One region of the Geodermatophilus sp. SYSU D00703 genome, then DNA from elsewhere that is predicted to be linked to it. Evidence: riboswitches for the same ligand, from Rfam matches in the RefSeq annotation. Region 1 holds a riboswitch; the other holds the start of a gene.
The links. Region 1 has a riboswitch for cobalamin ahead of ACI782_RS00250 (putative cobaltochelatase). Riboswitches for the same ligand answer to the same signal wherever they lie in the genome.
Positions count from the first base shown of each region.

Region 2: another riboswitch for cobalamin. It lies ahead of ACI782_RS16465 (CbtB domain-containing protein); the one in region 1 lies ahead of ACI782_RS00250 (putative cobaltochelatase).

Region 1 covers NZ_JBJGYU010000001.1:45,913-53,660, reverse strand. The annotation lists gene ACI782_RS00270 (LLM class flavin-dependent oxidoreductase) at 1-720, opposite strand, end outside; gene ACI782_RS00265 (AbrB family transcriptional regulator) at 748-1,839, opposite strand; gene ACI782_RS00260 (transcriptional regulator) at 1,902-2,195, opposite strand; gene ACI782_RS00255 (hypothetical protein) at 2,192-2,638, opposite strand; cobalamin riboswitch at 2,744-2,870, shown strand; gene ACI782_RS00250 (putative cobaltochelatase) at 2,927-4,909, shown strand; gene cobO (cob(I)yrinic acid a,c-diamide adenosyltransferase) at 4,911-5,525, shown strand; gene ACI782_RS00240 (cobyrinate a,c-diamide synthase) at 5,632-7,011, shown strand; gene ACI782_RS00235 (cobalamin biosynthesis protein) at 7,008-7,355, shown strand; gene cobC (Rv2231c family pyridoxal phosphate-dependent protein CobC) at 7,348-7,748, shown strand, end outside.
Region 2 covers NZ_JBJGYU010000017.1:56,124-63,871, forward strand. The annotation lists gene ACI782_RS16440 (amidohydrolase) at 1-461, opposite strand, end outside; gene ACI782_RS16445 (APC family permease) at 478-1,956, opposite strand; gene ACI782_RS16450 (TetR/AcrR family transcriptional regulator) at 2,090-2,728, shown strand; gene ACI782_RS16455 (hypothetical protein) at 2,830-2,982, shown strand; gene ACI782_RS16460 ((2Fe-2S)-binding protein) at 3,049-3,792, shown strand; cobalamin riboswitch at 3,790-3,962, shown strand; gene ACI782_RS16465 (CbtB domain-containing protein) at 3,998-4,201, shown strand; gene ACI782_RS16470 (CbtA family protein) at 4,214-4,978, shown strand; gene ACI782_RS16475 (peroxidase family protein) at 5,226-6,944, shown strand; gene ACI782_RS16480 (UDP-glucuronic acid decarboxylase family protein) at 6,956-7,748, shown strand, end outside.

The DNA of each region.
Region 1 (7,748 bases):
GGTGTCGGCCACGAAGCCGTGGGAGTTGATCGAGACCGGCAGCGGCCCGTGCCCGTACCGGGCGGCCGCCCGGCGGTGCAGCTGGGCCAGCGGCGCGAACCTGGCCGGCTCGCCGCCGATGATGGCCAGCGCCAGCGGCAGGCCCAGCGCCCCGGCGCGGACGACGGACTGCGGGTTGCCGCCCACGGCCACCCACACCGGCAGCGGGTCCTGCACCGTGCGCGGGAAGACCGGCTGGTCGACCAGCGCCGCGCGGTGCCGGCCGGACCAGGTGACCCGCGGCGAGTCGCGCAGCTGCAGCAGGAGGTCGAGCTTCTCGGCGAAGAGCTCGTCGTAGTCGTCGAGGTCGTACCCGAACAGCGGGAAGGACTCGATGAACGACCCGCGCCCGGCCATGACCTCCGCCCGGCCGTGCGAGAGCAGGTCGACGGTGGCGAACTGCTGGAACACCCGCACCGGGTCCTCGGAGGAGAGCACGGTGACCGCGCTGGTCAGCCTGATGCGCGTCGTCCGGACGGCGGCCGCGGCGAGCACGGTGGACGGCGAGCTGACTGCGTAGTCCGGGCGGTGGTGCTCGCCGACGCCGAAGACGTCGAGCCCGACCTGGTCGGCGAGCTCGATCTCCTCCAGCAGGTCCGCCAGCCGCTGCTCGGGGCTGGTCGTCGTGCCGGTGCACGGGTCGCGCAGGACGTCGCCGAACGTGTAGACCCCGAGCTCCACTGCCACTCCCTGCCGTCGGTTGAACGGTCAACCACCCGGGACGACCCCGGATTCCCCTCCGCCGGCACGGCGCAGCCACCGGGCGAGCAGCGGCGCGGTCAGCAGCATCACGAACAGCCGGAGCACCTGGACGGCGAGCACGAAGGTGGCGTCGGCGCCGCCGTCCTGGGCCGTGGCCAGCACCGCGTAGAGCCCGCCGGGCGTGGTGGCGAGGTAGGCGTCGAGCGCGCTGGCGCCCGTGGTGACGGTGAGGACCGCACCCAGGCCGGCGCAGGCGGCGATCAGGCCGAGGATGATCGCCAGGGCCAGCGGCAGCGCCCGCCCGATGGTGCGCAGGCTGTCACGGGTGAAGTTGAGCCCCACGGTCAGGCCGATCAGCAGGAACGCCGCCAGCTCCAGGGGCACCGGGACCTCCGCGCCCCGCGACAGGCCGCTCAGGTCCAGGGCGGCCGCCACGAGCATCGGCCCGAGCAGCGCCGGGACGGGGATCCGCAGCACCCGCGCCAGCGGGATGCCTGCCAGCAGGCAGACCGCGGAGAACAGCAGGTCGACCGGCCACCCGGGGCCGGCGTCGTCGACCACCGGGCCGCCGGCGCCGGGGGCGGCGCCGAACACCGCCGTCGCGGCCACCGGCATGAGCACGACGATGATCAGCACCCGCAGGTACTGGAGGACGGCGACCATCCGGTCGTCGGCGCCCAGCTCGCGGGACATCGCGGTGATGCCCGACGCGCCCCCGGCGATCATCGCGAAGGCGCCGGTCACCGGGCTGATGCCGGGCTGCAGCCGCATGAGCAGCCCTGCCAGCAGCGTCAGCACGAGCGTGCCGACCGTGACGGAGAGGACCGGCAGCCAGTCGCGGCCGATCGCGGCGAGGGTCTCCAGGTCGACCAGCGCGCCGATGGAGACCCCGATCAGGCCCTGCGCGGCGACCATCCCCGGGCGCGGGACCACCAGCCGCCGCCGTCCGGCCAGGCCCCGGACCAGGCCGGCGACCAGGCCGCCGAACAGCGAGGGCGAGGGCAGGTCGAGGGCGTCGAACAGGACGGTGGCCACGACCGCGGCGGCGAGCACGAGCGCCGCGTCCGCCAGCCGGGCGATGCGCCCCGTACCCCCCACGGTGCCCACTCTGCCGCCCCGGGGTGGCCCCTCTGCAGGGGCCCGCCGCGGGCCTGCGCGGTTCAGCCGCCGGTGATCCGCCGCAGCTCGGCGACGTGGGCGTCGAAGGCCACGCGGCCGGGCCTGGTGAGCGCGAGGCTGGTGCGCTGGCGCGAGGCGATGGTGGCCTTCTGCACCTTCACGTAGCCGGCCTCCTCCAACTGCTTCACGTGCTTGGAGAGCACCGAGTCGCTGACCCCCACGGCGTCGCGGACGGCGGCGAACTCCATGGTGTCCACCGCGGCGAGCAGGCCGCAGATCTGCAGTCGGGGCGGCGGGTGGATGACGGTGTCGAAGCGCGCAGCGACCGTGGTCACAGCGACTCCCGCATCTCGGCGACGAGCGCTCGGCCCCAGTGCCGGCTGAGCAGTGCCGCGGCGAGGCCGAGCACGGCGCCGGCCACCACCATCGCCCACCGCTGGTCGAGGCCCTCCGCCAGCACGAAGGCGGCGACCAGGACGGGGAGCACGATGGCGCACCACACCGCCATGGCGCGCCGGCCGGCGTTCACCCACACCCCGGTGATGTGCCGGTACGCCGGGACCAGGGCGCCCAGACCGCCCATGAAGACGATCACGGCCGGGAAGGTCACCCACAGCGAGTCGAAGGCGTAGGAGGACAGGAAGCCGAAGAGCAGCAGGCCCAGCGCGACGTCGCACCACCACGGCTGCAGCACCCGGTCGGCCAGCGCGGTCCGGTCCGCCCGGAGCGCGGCGAGCTGGGCGGCGGCGGTGTCCCGGTCGATCGGGTCGCTTTCCATGTCGGAAAGTATGGATCGTGGCTTTCCGATCCGTCAAGAGACGGGCGGGCTGTCGGCGAGCCGTGGCGGCGTGGTTGCATGACCGGGCCACAGCGACGGCAGTGGAGGAAGCCCGGTGCGATTCCGGCGCGGTCCCGCCACTGTGACCGGGGAGTACGCCCCCACGCTCGGCCACTGTCCCTCCGGGGGCGGGAAGGTCGGGGGCGGACGACGATCCGGCAGCCAGGAGACTCCCGCCGTCGTCCCTGCTCCCTCCGGGCGTGGACACCCGGGGAGGAAGGACCCCGGGTGACGTATCCCTTCGGCGCCGTCGTCGGCATGGACGACATGCGCCTGGCCCTGCTGCTCAACGCCGTCTCCCCTGCGGTCGGGGGCGTGCTCGTCCGCGGCGAGAAGGGGACGGCGAAGTCGACGACGGTGCGCGCGCTGGCCGCCGTCCTGCCGCCGGTGGACGTCGTGACCGGCTGCCGCTTCGCCTGCGACCCCGCCGCCCCGGACCCGGCCTGCCCCGACGGCCCGCACGACGCGGACGCCCCCGGGCAGACGCGGCCGGCCCGGCTGGTCGAGCTGCCGGTCGGCGCCTCGGAGGACCGCGTCGTCGGCTCGCTGGACCTCGAGCGGGCGCTCACCGAGGGCGTGAAGGCCTTCGAGCCGGGGCTGCTCGCCGCCGCGCACCGCGGCGTGCTCTACGTCGACGAGGTCAACCTGCTGCACGACCACCTGGTCGACCTGCTGCTGGACGCCGCGGCGCTGGGCACCGCCTACGTCGAGCGCGAGGGCGTCTCGGTGCGGCACGCGGCCCGGTTCCTGCTGGTCGGGACGATGAACCCCGAGGAGGGCGAGCTGCGCCCGCAGCTGCTGGACCGCTTCGGCCTGACCGTCGAGGTGGCCGCCCCGCGGGACCCGGCCGAGCGGGCCGAGGTGGTGCGCCGCCGGTTCGCCCACGACGCCGACCCGGCCGGCTTCACCGCGGCGTGGGCGGCCGAGGAGGCGGTGCTGGCCGCGCGGATCGCCGACGCCCGCGCCCGGCTGCCGCACGTCGTCCTCTCCGACGACGCGCTGCGCCAGGTGACCGCGGTCTGCGCCGCCTTCGACGTCGACGGGCTGCGCGCGGACCTGGTCACCGCCCGGGCCGCGATCGCGCACGCCGCCTGGTGCGGCCGGGACGCGGTGACCGAGGAGGACGTGCGGGTGGCCGCGCGGCTGGCGCTGCCCCACCGCCGCCGGCGCAACCCCTTCGACGCGCCCGGCCTGGACGAGCAGACCCTCGACCAGGCGCTCGAGGACGCCCGGCCCGAGGACGACGGCCCCGACGACGACGGCGGTGGCGGGTCGCCGCCACCCGGTGTCGGAAGCGATCCCGGCGGTTCGGGCGCCGATCCGGCGGTAGAGCCTCCGACACCGCCGCAGGAGGGCGGTGGTCCCGGACCGGCGCCGGAGCGGGCGGCCGTGGCGCCGTCCGAGCCGTTCCGCACCCGCCGGTTGGAGGTCCCAGGCGTCGGCACCGGCGCGGCCGGACGGCGCTCCCGGGCCCGCGCCGAGCGGGGCCGCGTCGTCGGCTCGACCCGCCCGAGCGGCACGGTGACCAGGCTGCACCTGCCCGACACCGTGCTCGCCGCCGCGCCCCACCAGGCGGCCCGCGGCCGCACCGGGCGGGGGCTGCTCCTCGCGCGCGGCGACCTGCGCCAGGCCACGCTGGAGGGCCGCGAGGGCAACCTCGTCCTCTTCGTCGTCGACGCCAGCGGCTCGATGGGGTCGCGGTCGCGGATGGGCGCGGTGAAGGGCGCCGTCCTGTCGCTGCTGCTCGACGCCTACCAGCGACGGGACAAGGTCGGACTGGTCACCTTCCGCGGCACCGGCGCGGACCTCGCACTGCCGCCCACCTGGTCGGTCGAGGCCGCCGCGGCGCGGCTGCGCGACCTGCCGAGCGGCGGACGCACCCCCCTGGCCGCCGGCCTGCTGCGCGCGCACGAGACGCTCCGGGTGGAGCGGGTCCGCGACCCGCAGCGCCGTCCGCTGCTGGTGGTCGTCACCGACGGCCGCGCGACGGGCGCCCGCGGCAGCACCGCGGTGGCCGACGCGCACGCCGCGGCCGGCCTGGTCGCCGCCACCGGCGTCGCGAGCGTCGTCGTCGACTGCGAGTCCGGGCCGGTGCGGCTCGGGTTGGCCGGCGCGCTCGGCGCCGCTCTCGGCGCGCACACGTTGCGCCTGGAGGAGCTGGCCGCCGAGTCGCTGGCGGCGACCGTCCGCAGCGCCCGCGAGGCGGCCTGACGTGCCGAAGGGGCAGGTCCCCTCGGTCCCCGACGACGGGCTGACCACGAGGGCGCGGCGCAACCGGCCGATCCTCGCCGTCCACACCGGGGAGATGAAGGGCAAGTCGACCGCCGCGTTCGGCATGGCGATGCGGGCCTGGAACCAGGGCTGGCCGATCGCGGTCTACCAGTTCGTCAAGAGCGCGAAGTGGCGGGTCGGCGAGGAGAACGCGCTGACCGCGCTGGGCCGGCTGCACGAGCAGACCGGCGAGGGTGCGCCCGTGGTCTGGCACAAGATGGGGTCGGGCTGGAGCTGGTCGCGCCGGCAGGGCACCGAGGTCGACCACGCCGCCGACGCCGCCGAGGGCTGGGCGCAGATCAAGCGCGACCTCGCCGCCGAGGCGTACCGGTTCTACGTGCTCGACGAGTTCACCTACCCGCTCACCTGGGGCTGGGTGGACGTCGACGACGTCGTGCGCACGCTGCTGGACCGCCCCGGCAGCCAGCACGTCGTCGTGACCGGCCGCGACGCCCCGCCGGCGCTGGTCGAGGCCGCCGACCTGGTCGTGGAGATGACCAAGGTCAAGCACCCGATGGACGCCGGCCAGAAGGGCCAGCGGGGGATCGAGTGGTGACCGGCCGGCACGTGTCTGCTCACCCGGCGAGATCGGCGATCTCGCACGGGTTCGTGGCCCAGAGCGTGCGAGATCGCCGATCTCGTCGCGACCCAGGGCGATCGTCGTGACCACCGCAGTCCCGCGCGTGGTGATCGCGGCGCCGGCGAGCAACGCGGGCAAGACGTCGGTCACCACCGGACTGGTCGCCGCCCTCACCGCCCGCGGGCTGACCGTCTCCCCGCACAAGGTCGGCCCCGACTACATCGACCCCGGCTACGCGGGCCTCGCCGCCGGGCGGCCGGGGCGCAACCTCGACCCGGTCCTCGTGGGCGAGGAGCGCGTGGTCCCGCTGTTCCTGCACGGGGCGCGGGACGCCGACGTCGCGGTGGTCGAGGGGGTCATGGGCCTGTTCGACGGCGCCACCTCCCCCGCCGTCGAGCCGGGGTTCGCCTCGACCGCGCACGTCGCCCGGCTGCTTCGCGCGCCGGTGGTGCTCGTCGTCGACGCCTCCGCGCAGGCGCAGAGCGTCGCGGCCCTCGTGCACGGCTTCGCCACGTTCGACCCGACGGTGCGGATGGGCGGCGTCGTCCTCAACCGGGTCGGCAGCGACCGCCACGAGGAGATCCTGCGGCACGCCCTCGGCGGGTCGGGGGTGCCGGTCCTCGGCGCGGTCCAGCGGCTCGACGAGCTGGGCACCCCGTCCCGGCACCTCGGGCTGGTGCCCGCCGCCGAGCGGTCGGCCGAGGCGCTGGCCACGGTGCGGCGGCTCGGCGAGGTGGTCGCCGGCGCGCTCGACCTGGACGCCGTGCTGCGGCTGGCCCGCTCCGCCCCCGGCCTGGACGCCGTCCCGTGGGACCCTGCCGCCGAGGTGCGCAGGGTCGAGGGCCGGCCGCGGATCGCCGTCGCCGGGGGTGCGGCGTTCACCTTCGGCTACGCGGAGAACACCGAGCTGCTCGCGGCCGCGGGCGCCGACGTGGTGACCGTCGACCCGCTGCGCGACGAGCACCTGCCCGCGGGCACGGCCGGGCTGGTGGTCGGCGGCGGGTTCCCCGAGGTGCACGCCGCGGAGCTGTCGGCCAACGCCGTGCTGCGGGCGGACGTCGTCGCGCTGGCCGAGCGCGGGGCCCCGGTCGCCGCCGAGTGCGCCGGACTGCTGTACCTCACCCGCAGCCTGGACGGCGTCCCGATGTGCGGCGTCCTGGACGCCGACGCGGCCATGTCGGCTGGTCTCACGCTCGGCTACCGGGAGGCGGTCGCCCTCGCCGACTCGGCGCTCGCCCCGGCCGGCACCCGGGTGCGCGGGCACGAGTTCCACCGCACCGTCGTGACCCCCGCTGCCGGGACGCGCCCGGCCTGGCGCTGGGCGGGCTCGGCACCCGAGGGCTTCGTCGCCGGGGGGGTCCACGCGAGCTACCTGCACCTGAACTGGGCCGGCTCCCCGGCCCTCGCCGAGCGGTTCGTGGCTGCCTGCGCGGTCCCGGCCGGGGCGGGGGTGGCGCCGTGATCGTCGTCGGCGTGGGCGCGCGCCCCGGGGTCGACGCCGCGGAGGTCCTGGCCGCGGTGGACGCCGTCCTGGCCAGCGGCATTGACGTCGTTCGGCTGGCGACCCTCGACGCCCGCGCCGCGGAACCAGGCCTGCGGGCGGCCGCGGCGGCCCGCGGGTGGGCGTTGTCGGGCCACCCGGCCGCAGCGCTGGCCGCCGTCCCGGTGCCGCAGCCGTCGGCCCGGGTGGCCGCCGCGGTCGGGACGCCCTCGGTCGCCGAGGCGGCCGCGCTGCTCGGCGGCGGCACGCTGCTGGTCGGCCGGACGGTGGTCGGGCGGGTCACCGTGGCGGTGGCCGGTGAGTGAGCCCGATCTCGACCACCACGGGGACGCCGAGCTGGCCCCCGGCCTGGTCGACCTCGCGGTCAACGTCCGCCCCGGGACCCCGCCCCCGTGGCTCCGGGCGGTGCTGCACGAGGCGATCGACGCCAGCGCCGCCTACCCCGACGCCGGGCCGGCCCGCGCCGCGGTCGCCGCCGCGCAGGGCCGCCCAGCGGAGGAGGTGCTGCTCACCGCGGGCGCCGCCGAGGCGTTCACCCTGGTCGCGCGGGCCCTGAGGCCGCGCCGGGCGGTCGTCGTCCACCCGTCGTTCACCGAGCCGGAGGCCGCACTGCGCGCCGCCGGGCACCCGGTCGAGCGGCTCCTGCTGACGGCTCCCGGGTACCGGCTGGACCCGGCCGCCGTGCCCGAGGACGCCGA
Region 2 (7,748 bases), on a different contig from region 1:
GCCCGGTCGGTGGCCAGGGCCGAGTGCGCGTCGAACAGCCGGACGAACGCCGGGCGCCCGCCCACCGCCGCCTCGACCGGTGCGCTGGTGACCGGGCGGCCCGCGAAGAGGTTGGGGTCCAGCCCCCAGGCCTGCACCCACTCGTCGGGGCCGCGCGCCTCGGCCGCGGCGGCCAGCAGCCCGGAGACCTCGTCGAGCGACCGGGCCGACGACAGGTCGACGTCCGCGGTCATCTGCAGGCCCATCACCGGGTGCAGGTGCCCGTCGGTCAGGCCGGGGGTCAGGACGGCGTCGCGCAGGTCCACGACCTCGGTGCGGGGACCGCGCCAGTCGGGCACGTCGGCGCGGGTGCCGGTGGCGACGACGACGCCCCCGGCGACGGCGACGGCCTGCACGGGACGGGCGCCCTCGGTCAGGGTGAGCACCGTGTCGGCGCACACGACCAGGTCCGCGGCGGTCACGCCGCACCCGCCGGGCTCACGGCGACACCGGCCGGCTCGACGCGTCCTGGCCCTCGCCGATCCGGGCGTAGGTGGCCGGACGGCGGCGCCGCAGCCACGTCGCCAGGCCGAACCCGACGACCAGCGTCAGGGGGACGATGCCGACGAGCACCGTGTTGACCGCCGGGGACGAGGCGGTGATCAGCTCGACGTTGTCGACGCTGACGTAGAGGGCGATCGCCAGCAGGACGCAGCTCACGACGCCGGCGGCGACCGTGACGCGGGTGCCGGCGGCGGGGTTGCGGCGCAGGAAGTAGACGACGGTGGCCAGGGCGGTCAGGAGCATCAGCACGAAGATGCCGGTCGCGCCCGGCGTGTTCACCCACAGCAGCAGCCGGGTGTAGGGGTCGGCGCCGGCCACCGCGAAGCCGAGGACGACCGCGGCGGCGAGCAGCGACTGCACCAGGCCGGCCCGGTAGGGCGAGCCGAACCGCGGGTGTGTCGTCCCGAACCAGCCGGGGAGGACACCGTCCTCGGCGAGGGCGAAGGCGTAGCGGTTGATCGCGTTGTGGAACGCCAGCTGCGAGGCGTACACGCTGCTGACGATCAGCAGGGACATCGCCGTCGCGGCCCACTGGCCGACGTACGTGGCGATGGCCGTGAAGAACATGCCGGCGAGGTCGCCGCCCGCCGCCTCCACCGCCCGGTCGCTGCCGAAGGCCTGCACGACCGCCCACACGATGAAGGCGTAGGTGACCGCCATGCCGACGACGGCGGCGTAGGTCGCCCGCGGGACGGTCCGCTCGGGGTCGCGCGCTTCGCGGCGGTACAGGGCGGTGGACTCGAAGCCGATGAACGCCGCGAAGGCGAAGGCCAGTGCCGCGCCCATGCCGGGCTGGAACGCCGCGGCCGGGGCGAACGAGGCGCCGTCGAGACCGGTGGCACCGTCCCGGAAGACCACGGCGAAGGCCAGCAGCAGCAGGATCCCGGTCTCCAGGACCAGCAGCACCCCGAGCACCTTCGCCCCGACGTCGATGCCGGCCCAGCCCACCAGGAAGACGAGGGCGATGGCCACGAGCGCGATGACCGGCCACGGCACGGTCACGCCGAAGAGGTCGGCCAGGGTGGCCTGCGTCTGCACGGCGAGCAGGCCGTAGACCCCGATCTGCAGCGCGTTGTACGACACCAGCGCCAGCAGCGCGGCCGCCAGGCCCCAGGGCCGGCCGAGCCCCTTGGCGATGTAGGCGTAGAAGGCCCCGGCGCTGCCCACGTACCGCGTCATCCGGGTGAAGGCGACCGCGAACACCGCGAGGGTCAGCCCGGCGAACAGGTAGGCCAGCGGGGCGCCGACGCCGCCGATGAGGATCGCCAGCGCTGCGATCCCGGCCAGGATCGTGAGCGGCGCGGCCGCGGCGACGACCATGAACACGATGCTCCCGGTACCGAGGACACCGGGCTTGAGGTGTCCCTGGCCGGGCGCGTCGCCGGCAGCGGCAGGGGGCTGGGGTGGGGTCACGGTGGGTCCTTCCACGGCTCTCCGGGGCGCCTTATCCGAACGGCGTTCGGTTAGTGTGGGTGTGCGACACCTCACGGTCAAGGCATCCGCGAGGATCCGTGTCGACGTGCCCGTGCCGACCTCAGGAGGAGACGTGGTCCAGCGCCGCCGGCGACTGCTCGACGTGGGGATGATCCTCGACGCCGCTCTCGCGCTGGTCGACGAGCACGGACGCCTGACGATGAGCGAGCTCGCCGGGCGGCTCGGCGCGAGCGCCTCGTCGATCTACCACCACGTCTCCGGCCGGCGGGAGATCATCGAACTGCTCCGCGAGCGCTTCGCGGCGCAGGTCGAACTGCCGCCGCTGGACGACACCGACTGGGCCGCGCAGGTCACCACGTGGATGCACTCCTACCGCCGGGGGCTGGCCGCGCACCCCAACCTGATCCCGCTGCTCATCGGCCAGACGATGACCGCGGGCGCCGCGCTGTCCGGCTACGACCGCGTCGCGACCCTGCTGGCCGCGGCGGGCTGCCCCGCCGAGGAGGTGATCCTGTGGGTCACGGTGCTCGACTCCTACGCCGTCGGCGCCGCGCTGGAGCTGGCCTCGCCGGCTGACGTCTGGCAGAGCGGTGGCGGCGCCACGCCCGCGCTGGACGTCGCGGTGCAGGCCGGACCCCGGGGCGGCACCCGCGCCGACGGGGCCTTCGAGCTCGGCCTGAGCGCCCTGCTGACCGGCATGCGGCAGCGGTTCGGGCACGCCGCCCGGACTCCGGAGGCGGCGGGTCAGTAGGGACCAATGGCCCTGTGGCCACCTTCGGGGAGGCGACGAGCATGCGCTCCACCGGGTGCGCCGCGCGCTCCGCGCCGGGCACCGGGGCGCGGGGAGGGGCCATGCGACTGCTGCGGGCCGTGGTCGTCGGTGCCTTCGTCGTGGCGTCCGTGCTGTTCTCGTCCGGAGCCGCCACGGCCGACAGCGGGACGGCCGGCCGACTGGACGACTGTGTCTGGATCTGGTGGATCCCCTTCCCGTGCCACCCGGAGTGACCGCGACGGCACCCCTGCGCCGGCCCGGAGCCGCGGCGTTCCCGCCGGACCCGGCATGCTGATCCGGTGACCCCGTCGCCGCCGAGCGCGACCGCGCTGGCGGCCGCCGGCGCGCTCGGGCCCTTCTTCCGCGTCGAACCGGGGGCGGGACCGGGCTGGACGACCTGGGCGCGGCTGTGCGACGACCCCGTCGTGCTGCGCGGCCGGCTGGCCGAGGTGCGGGCGGTGCTCGCCGCGGGTCCGGGACGACCGGACGTCGAGCCGGCCGTGGCCGCCTCCCTCACCCACCTCGGCCTCGTCGCGCGGCTGGTCGCCCCGGTGCTCGGCACGGCCCTGCTGACCGGGTCCCTGCCCGTGGCGCCGGCCGCGCACGTGCACCTCCGGCTGTCCGGCAGCAACCCGCTGCCGTTGGCCGTGTCGGCGACGGCGGCCGTCGACGCGGGGAGCGCCGAGGAGGTGGCCGGCTCGTTCGCCGGGCACTGGCTGGCCCCGGTGGTGGCGCCGCTGTCCGGTGCGGTGCGGGCCTGCCACCCGGTGTCCCCGCGGGTCCTCGCCGGCAACACGACCTCGGCCGTCGCCGGGGCGCTGCGGATGGCCGCCGAGGCCCGCCCGGACCTGGCCGGCCGGGCCGCGGCCGTGCTCGACGAACTGCTCCGGGCCGGGCCGCTGGCCGGCACCGGGCGGCGTCGGGACGACGGCTCGTTCGTCCGCCGCTCCTGCTGCCTGTTCTACCGGCTGCCCGGCGCCGGGACCTGCGGCGACTGCGTCCTCGAGCGGCCCCGGCCCTCACCCGGTCGCGGTTCCGAGTAACGTGCGCGGCGCCGCAGTGTCTGGGAAGCCGGTGGGAGTCCGGCACGGTCCTCGCCACTGTGACCGGGGAGCGGACCCCCACGGCACCACTGGCCACGCACGGCGGCCGGGAAGGTCGGGGCGAGCGTCGATCCGGGAGTCAGGAGACCGGCTGCGGCGCGCACCACGTCATTCCACGAGGCATGGAAGAAAGGCTCTGTCGCTCATGACCTCCGCTCCCCACGCGCACGCCCCCGCGACCCGCACCCGGGTCGCCGTCCCGACCTGGGCCTGGGCCCTCGCCCTCCTCGCGCTCTTCGGCCTCTACCTCGTCGCGCAGGACAACGGCGCGGTGCTGTCCTCCCTCGGCGAGACCGCGCACGAGTTCTTCCACGACGCCCGGCACTCGCTGGGCATGCCCTGTCACTGAGGGCGGCAGGTGATGGCCGAGGTCCTCGACCGTCCCCGGACCGAGCAGCCGCCCCGCTTCGGGCAGCTGTTCAGCCGCCTGGTGCTCGCCGGCCTGCTCGCCGGCGCGCTGGCCGGCGTCTTCTCCCTGCTGGTCACCGAGCGGGCCATCGCGCCCGCGCTGGCGCTCGAGGAGGCCCGCGCGGCCGCCGGGGGCGGGGGCCACGAGCACGGCGAGGAGCTGTTCAGCCGCGGTGAGCAGCTGGTCGGCGGGTTCCTGGGCACCGTGCTGGCGGGGATCGTCCTGGCCGTGGTGTTCGCCGCCGTCTACGGCGCCGTCCGCCACCGCCTGCCCGGGCGGACCGACTTCGCCCGGGTCACGCTGCTGGCCGCCATCGGCTTCGGCGTCCTGGCGCTGCTGCCGGCGCTGAAGATCCCGGCGAACCCGCCCGCCGTCGGTGACCCCGAGACCGTCGGCACGCGGACGGCGATCTACGGCGGCGTCCTGCTCTGCGGCGTCGTCGCCGTGATGCTGGTCTGTGCTCTGGTCAGCGCGCTGCGCAGCCGCGGCGCGGGGTACCCCGCCACGGTCACCGCCGCGGTGGTCGCCACCGCCGTGCTGCTCGCGCTGCTCGTGGTCCTGGTGCCGGGCAACCCCGACACCGTCGCCGCCGACGTCCCCGCCGCCGTGGTGTGGGACTACCGCCTGGCCTCCCTCGGCCAGCTCGCCGTCCTCTGGACGGCGCTGGGGCTGGCCGGCGGCTGGCTGCTCGACCGGCTCCCGGCGCGCCCGCGCTGAGCCGCCGCGGGCGCACCGCCCGCAGCGACCAGGACCCGTGCCACCACCGGCACGGGTCCTGGTCGCGTGTCGGGCTCCTGACCGGCGCCCGCTCCGGAGGCCCCCGCGACGTCCGCCTCGCCGGCCGGGTCCGCACCCCCACGGATTAGGGGTCCGCCGACCCCTCGGACACGTGTGCCCAGGTCAGGGGCACGACCCCGATGCTGGTCCCGAGACGGGCCGGGGGGTCCGGACGACGCCGGGGGCGATGAGAGTGGAACAGGACCACGGGAGTGCGGGCGCCTGCCCGTTCAGCGGCGCGAGGGCGACGGGCGGGATGGCCCGCCGGGGCTTCCTCGCCGGGGCGCTGGCCACGGCGATGGTGCCCGCCGTCGGCGGACTCGGAGGCACGGCGCGGGCGGCCGAGGACCCCGTCCCGACCACCGAGCCGACCGCGCCGCCGCCGACCCCCGACGCGCCCGCCGAGACGGGGGCGCACGCCGTCGGCGACCCGCGCGGCGCGGACGTCGCCGTCCGGGTGGACCGGAGGGTGCAGGCCCGCTTCGGCCTGATGTTCCCGGACCTGCCGGCCTTCGCGCCCAGCGACGGGCTGCTGCGGGGGCTGGCCACGAGCATGAACGACGGCCTGCTGCCGCTGTCCGACGTCCGCCTGAGCGACCCCGCCGCCGACAACCCGGGCATCCCGGCCGGCTACATCTACTTCGGCCAGTTCGTCGACCACGACATGACGCTGGACAAGACGCCGCTGAGCACGCGGCTGCAGGACCCGCTGGCCATGCGGAACTACGACACCCCGTGGTTCGACCTGGGCAGCGTCTACGGCAAGGGCATCAAGGGCAGCCCGGAGCTCTACGACCCCGACCGCTACGGCTACCTCAAGCTCTGGCACCACGACGACCTCGTCGACCTGCCCCGTGACGACGTCGGTGCGGCCTACCTCGGTGACCCGCGCAACGACGAGAACCTCATCGTCGCCCAGCTGCACACGGTGTTCATCCGGCTGCACAACAAGTTCATGGACCAGGGCATGACCTACGCCCAGGCCGTGCGGCAGACCCGCTGGCACTACCAGTGGCTGATCGTCAACGACTACCTGCCGCGCATCGTCGGCAAGTCCGTGGTCAGCAGCCTGATCAGGCGCGACGGGACGATCAAGTTCCTCGGGACCTTCTACAAGCCCGAGCACCCCGACAACCCGTACATGCCGATCGAGTACTCCGGTGCGGCCTACCGGTTCGGGCACAGCATGATCCGCGCCGAGTACGAGATGCAGGACGGCCACACCGTGCCGATCTTCGGCGCCGACGGCTTCGAGGACCTGCGCGGCAACCGGCCGATCCCGCACGACCTGTGGGCCGACTGGAACTACTTCTTCGACATCCCGGGCCTCGAGCCGCCGGACGACCGGAACTTCGCCCGGCTCATCAACACGCAGCTCTCGCTGCCGCTGTTCACCCTGCCGCCGACGGTCGTCGCCCGGACCGACAAGGCGATCATCGCCCTCGCCGAGCGCAACCTCCTGCGGGGCAAGCGGCTCGGCCTGCCCTGCGGCCAGGACGTCGCCACGGCCATGGGGATCACCCCTCTGACCAACCAGGAGCTGGGCCTCAAGCAGCCGGGCTGGGGTGGCAAGGCGCCGCTCTGGTACTACGTGCTCAAGGAGGCCGAGCTGCTCGGCAAGGGCCTCAGGCTCGGCCCGGTCGGCGGCCGGATCGTCGCCGAGGTCATCCTGGGCATCATGGCGCTGGACCCCGAGTCCTACTTCAACCTCAAGCCCGCGTTCCAGTGGCAGGAGAAGAAGACGGTCGGCGACGTCATCCTGCTCGCCGACGCCCTCGACCCGCGCTCGCGGATCGTGCTGCCCGACGACGAGGTCGAGGAGATCGGCGCGCAGCCCCTGGAGCCCGACGAGGAGATCAACCCCGAGGCGACCTCGCCGGTCGGCTCCCTGTCCCTGGCTGAGTGAGAGGACACCCCATGTCTCGTGCTGTCGTGACCGGCGGCGCCGGCTTCCTCGGGTCCCACCTGTGCGAAGCGCTGCTCGACCGTGACATCGAGGTGCTCTGCCTCGACAACTTCCTGACCGGGACGCCGGCGAACGTGGCGCACCTGCTGGAGCGGCCGGGCTTCCGGCTGGTCCGCGCCGACGTCACCGACTACGTGCACGTGCCGGGACCGGTGGACTACGTCCTCCACTTCGCCTCGCCGGCCTCGCCGATCGACTACGCCGAACTGCCCATCCACACGATGAAGGTCGGCTCGATCGGGACCCTGCACACCCTGGGTCTGGCCAAGGAGAAGGGGGCGCGGTACCTGCTCGCCTCGACGTCCGAGGCCTACGGGGACCCGCTGGTCCACCCGCAGCCGGAGACCTACTGGGGCAACGTGAACCCGGTGGGCCCCCGCGGCGTCTACGACGAGGCCAAGCGCTTCGCCGAGGCGATGACGTCGGCCTACCGGCGCACGCACGACGTCGACACCGCGATCGTGCGGATCTTCAACACCTACGGCCCGCGCATGCGGCCGCGGGACGGCCGGGCCATCCCGACGTTCATCCGGCAGGCCCTGTCCGGGGAGCCGCTGACCGTCGCCGGCGACGGCACCCAGACCCGCTCGGTCTGTTACGTCAGCGACCTCGTCGACGGGCTGCTCCGGGTCCTGACGTCGTCGGAGACGGGACCGATGAACATCGGCAACCCGCACGAGATCCCGGTGATCGACCTGGCCCGGCGGATCCGGGAGCTGACCGGGTCGGACTCACCGATCGAGT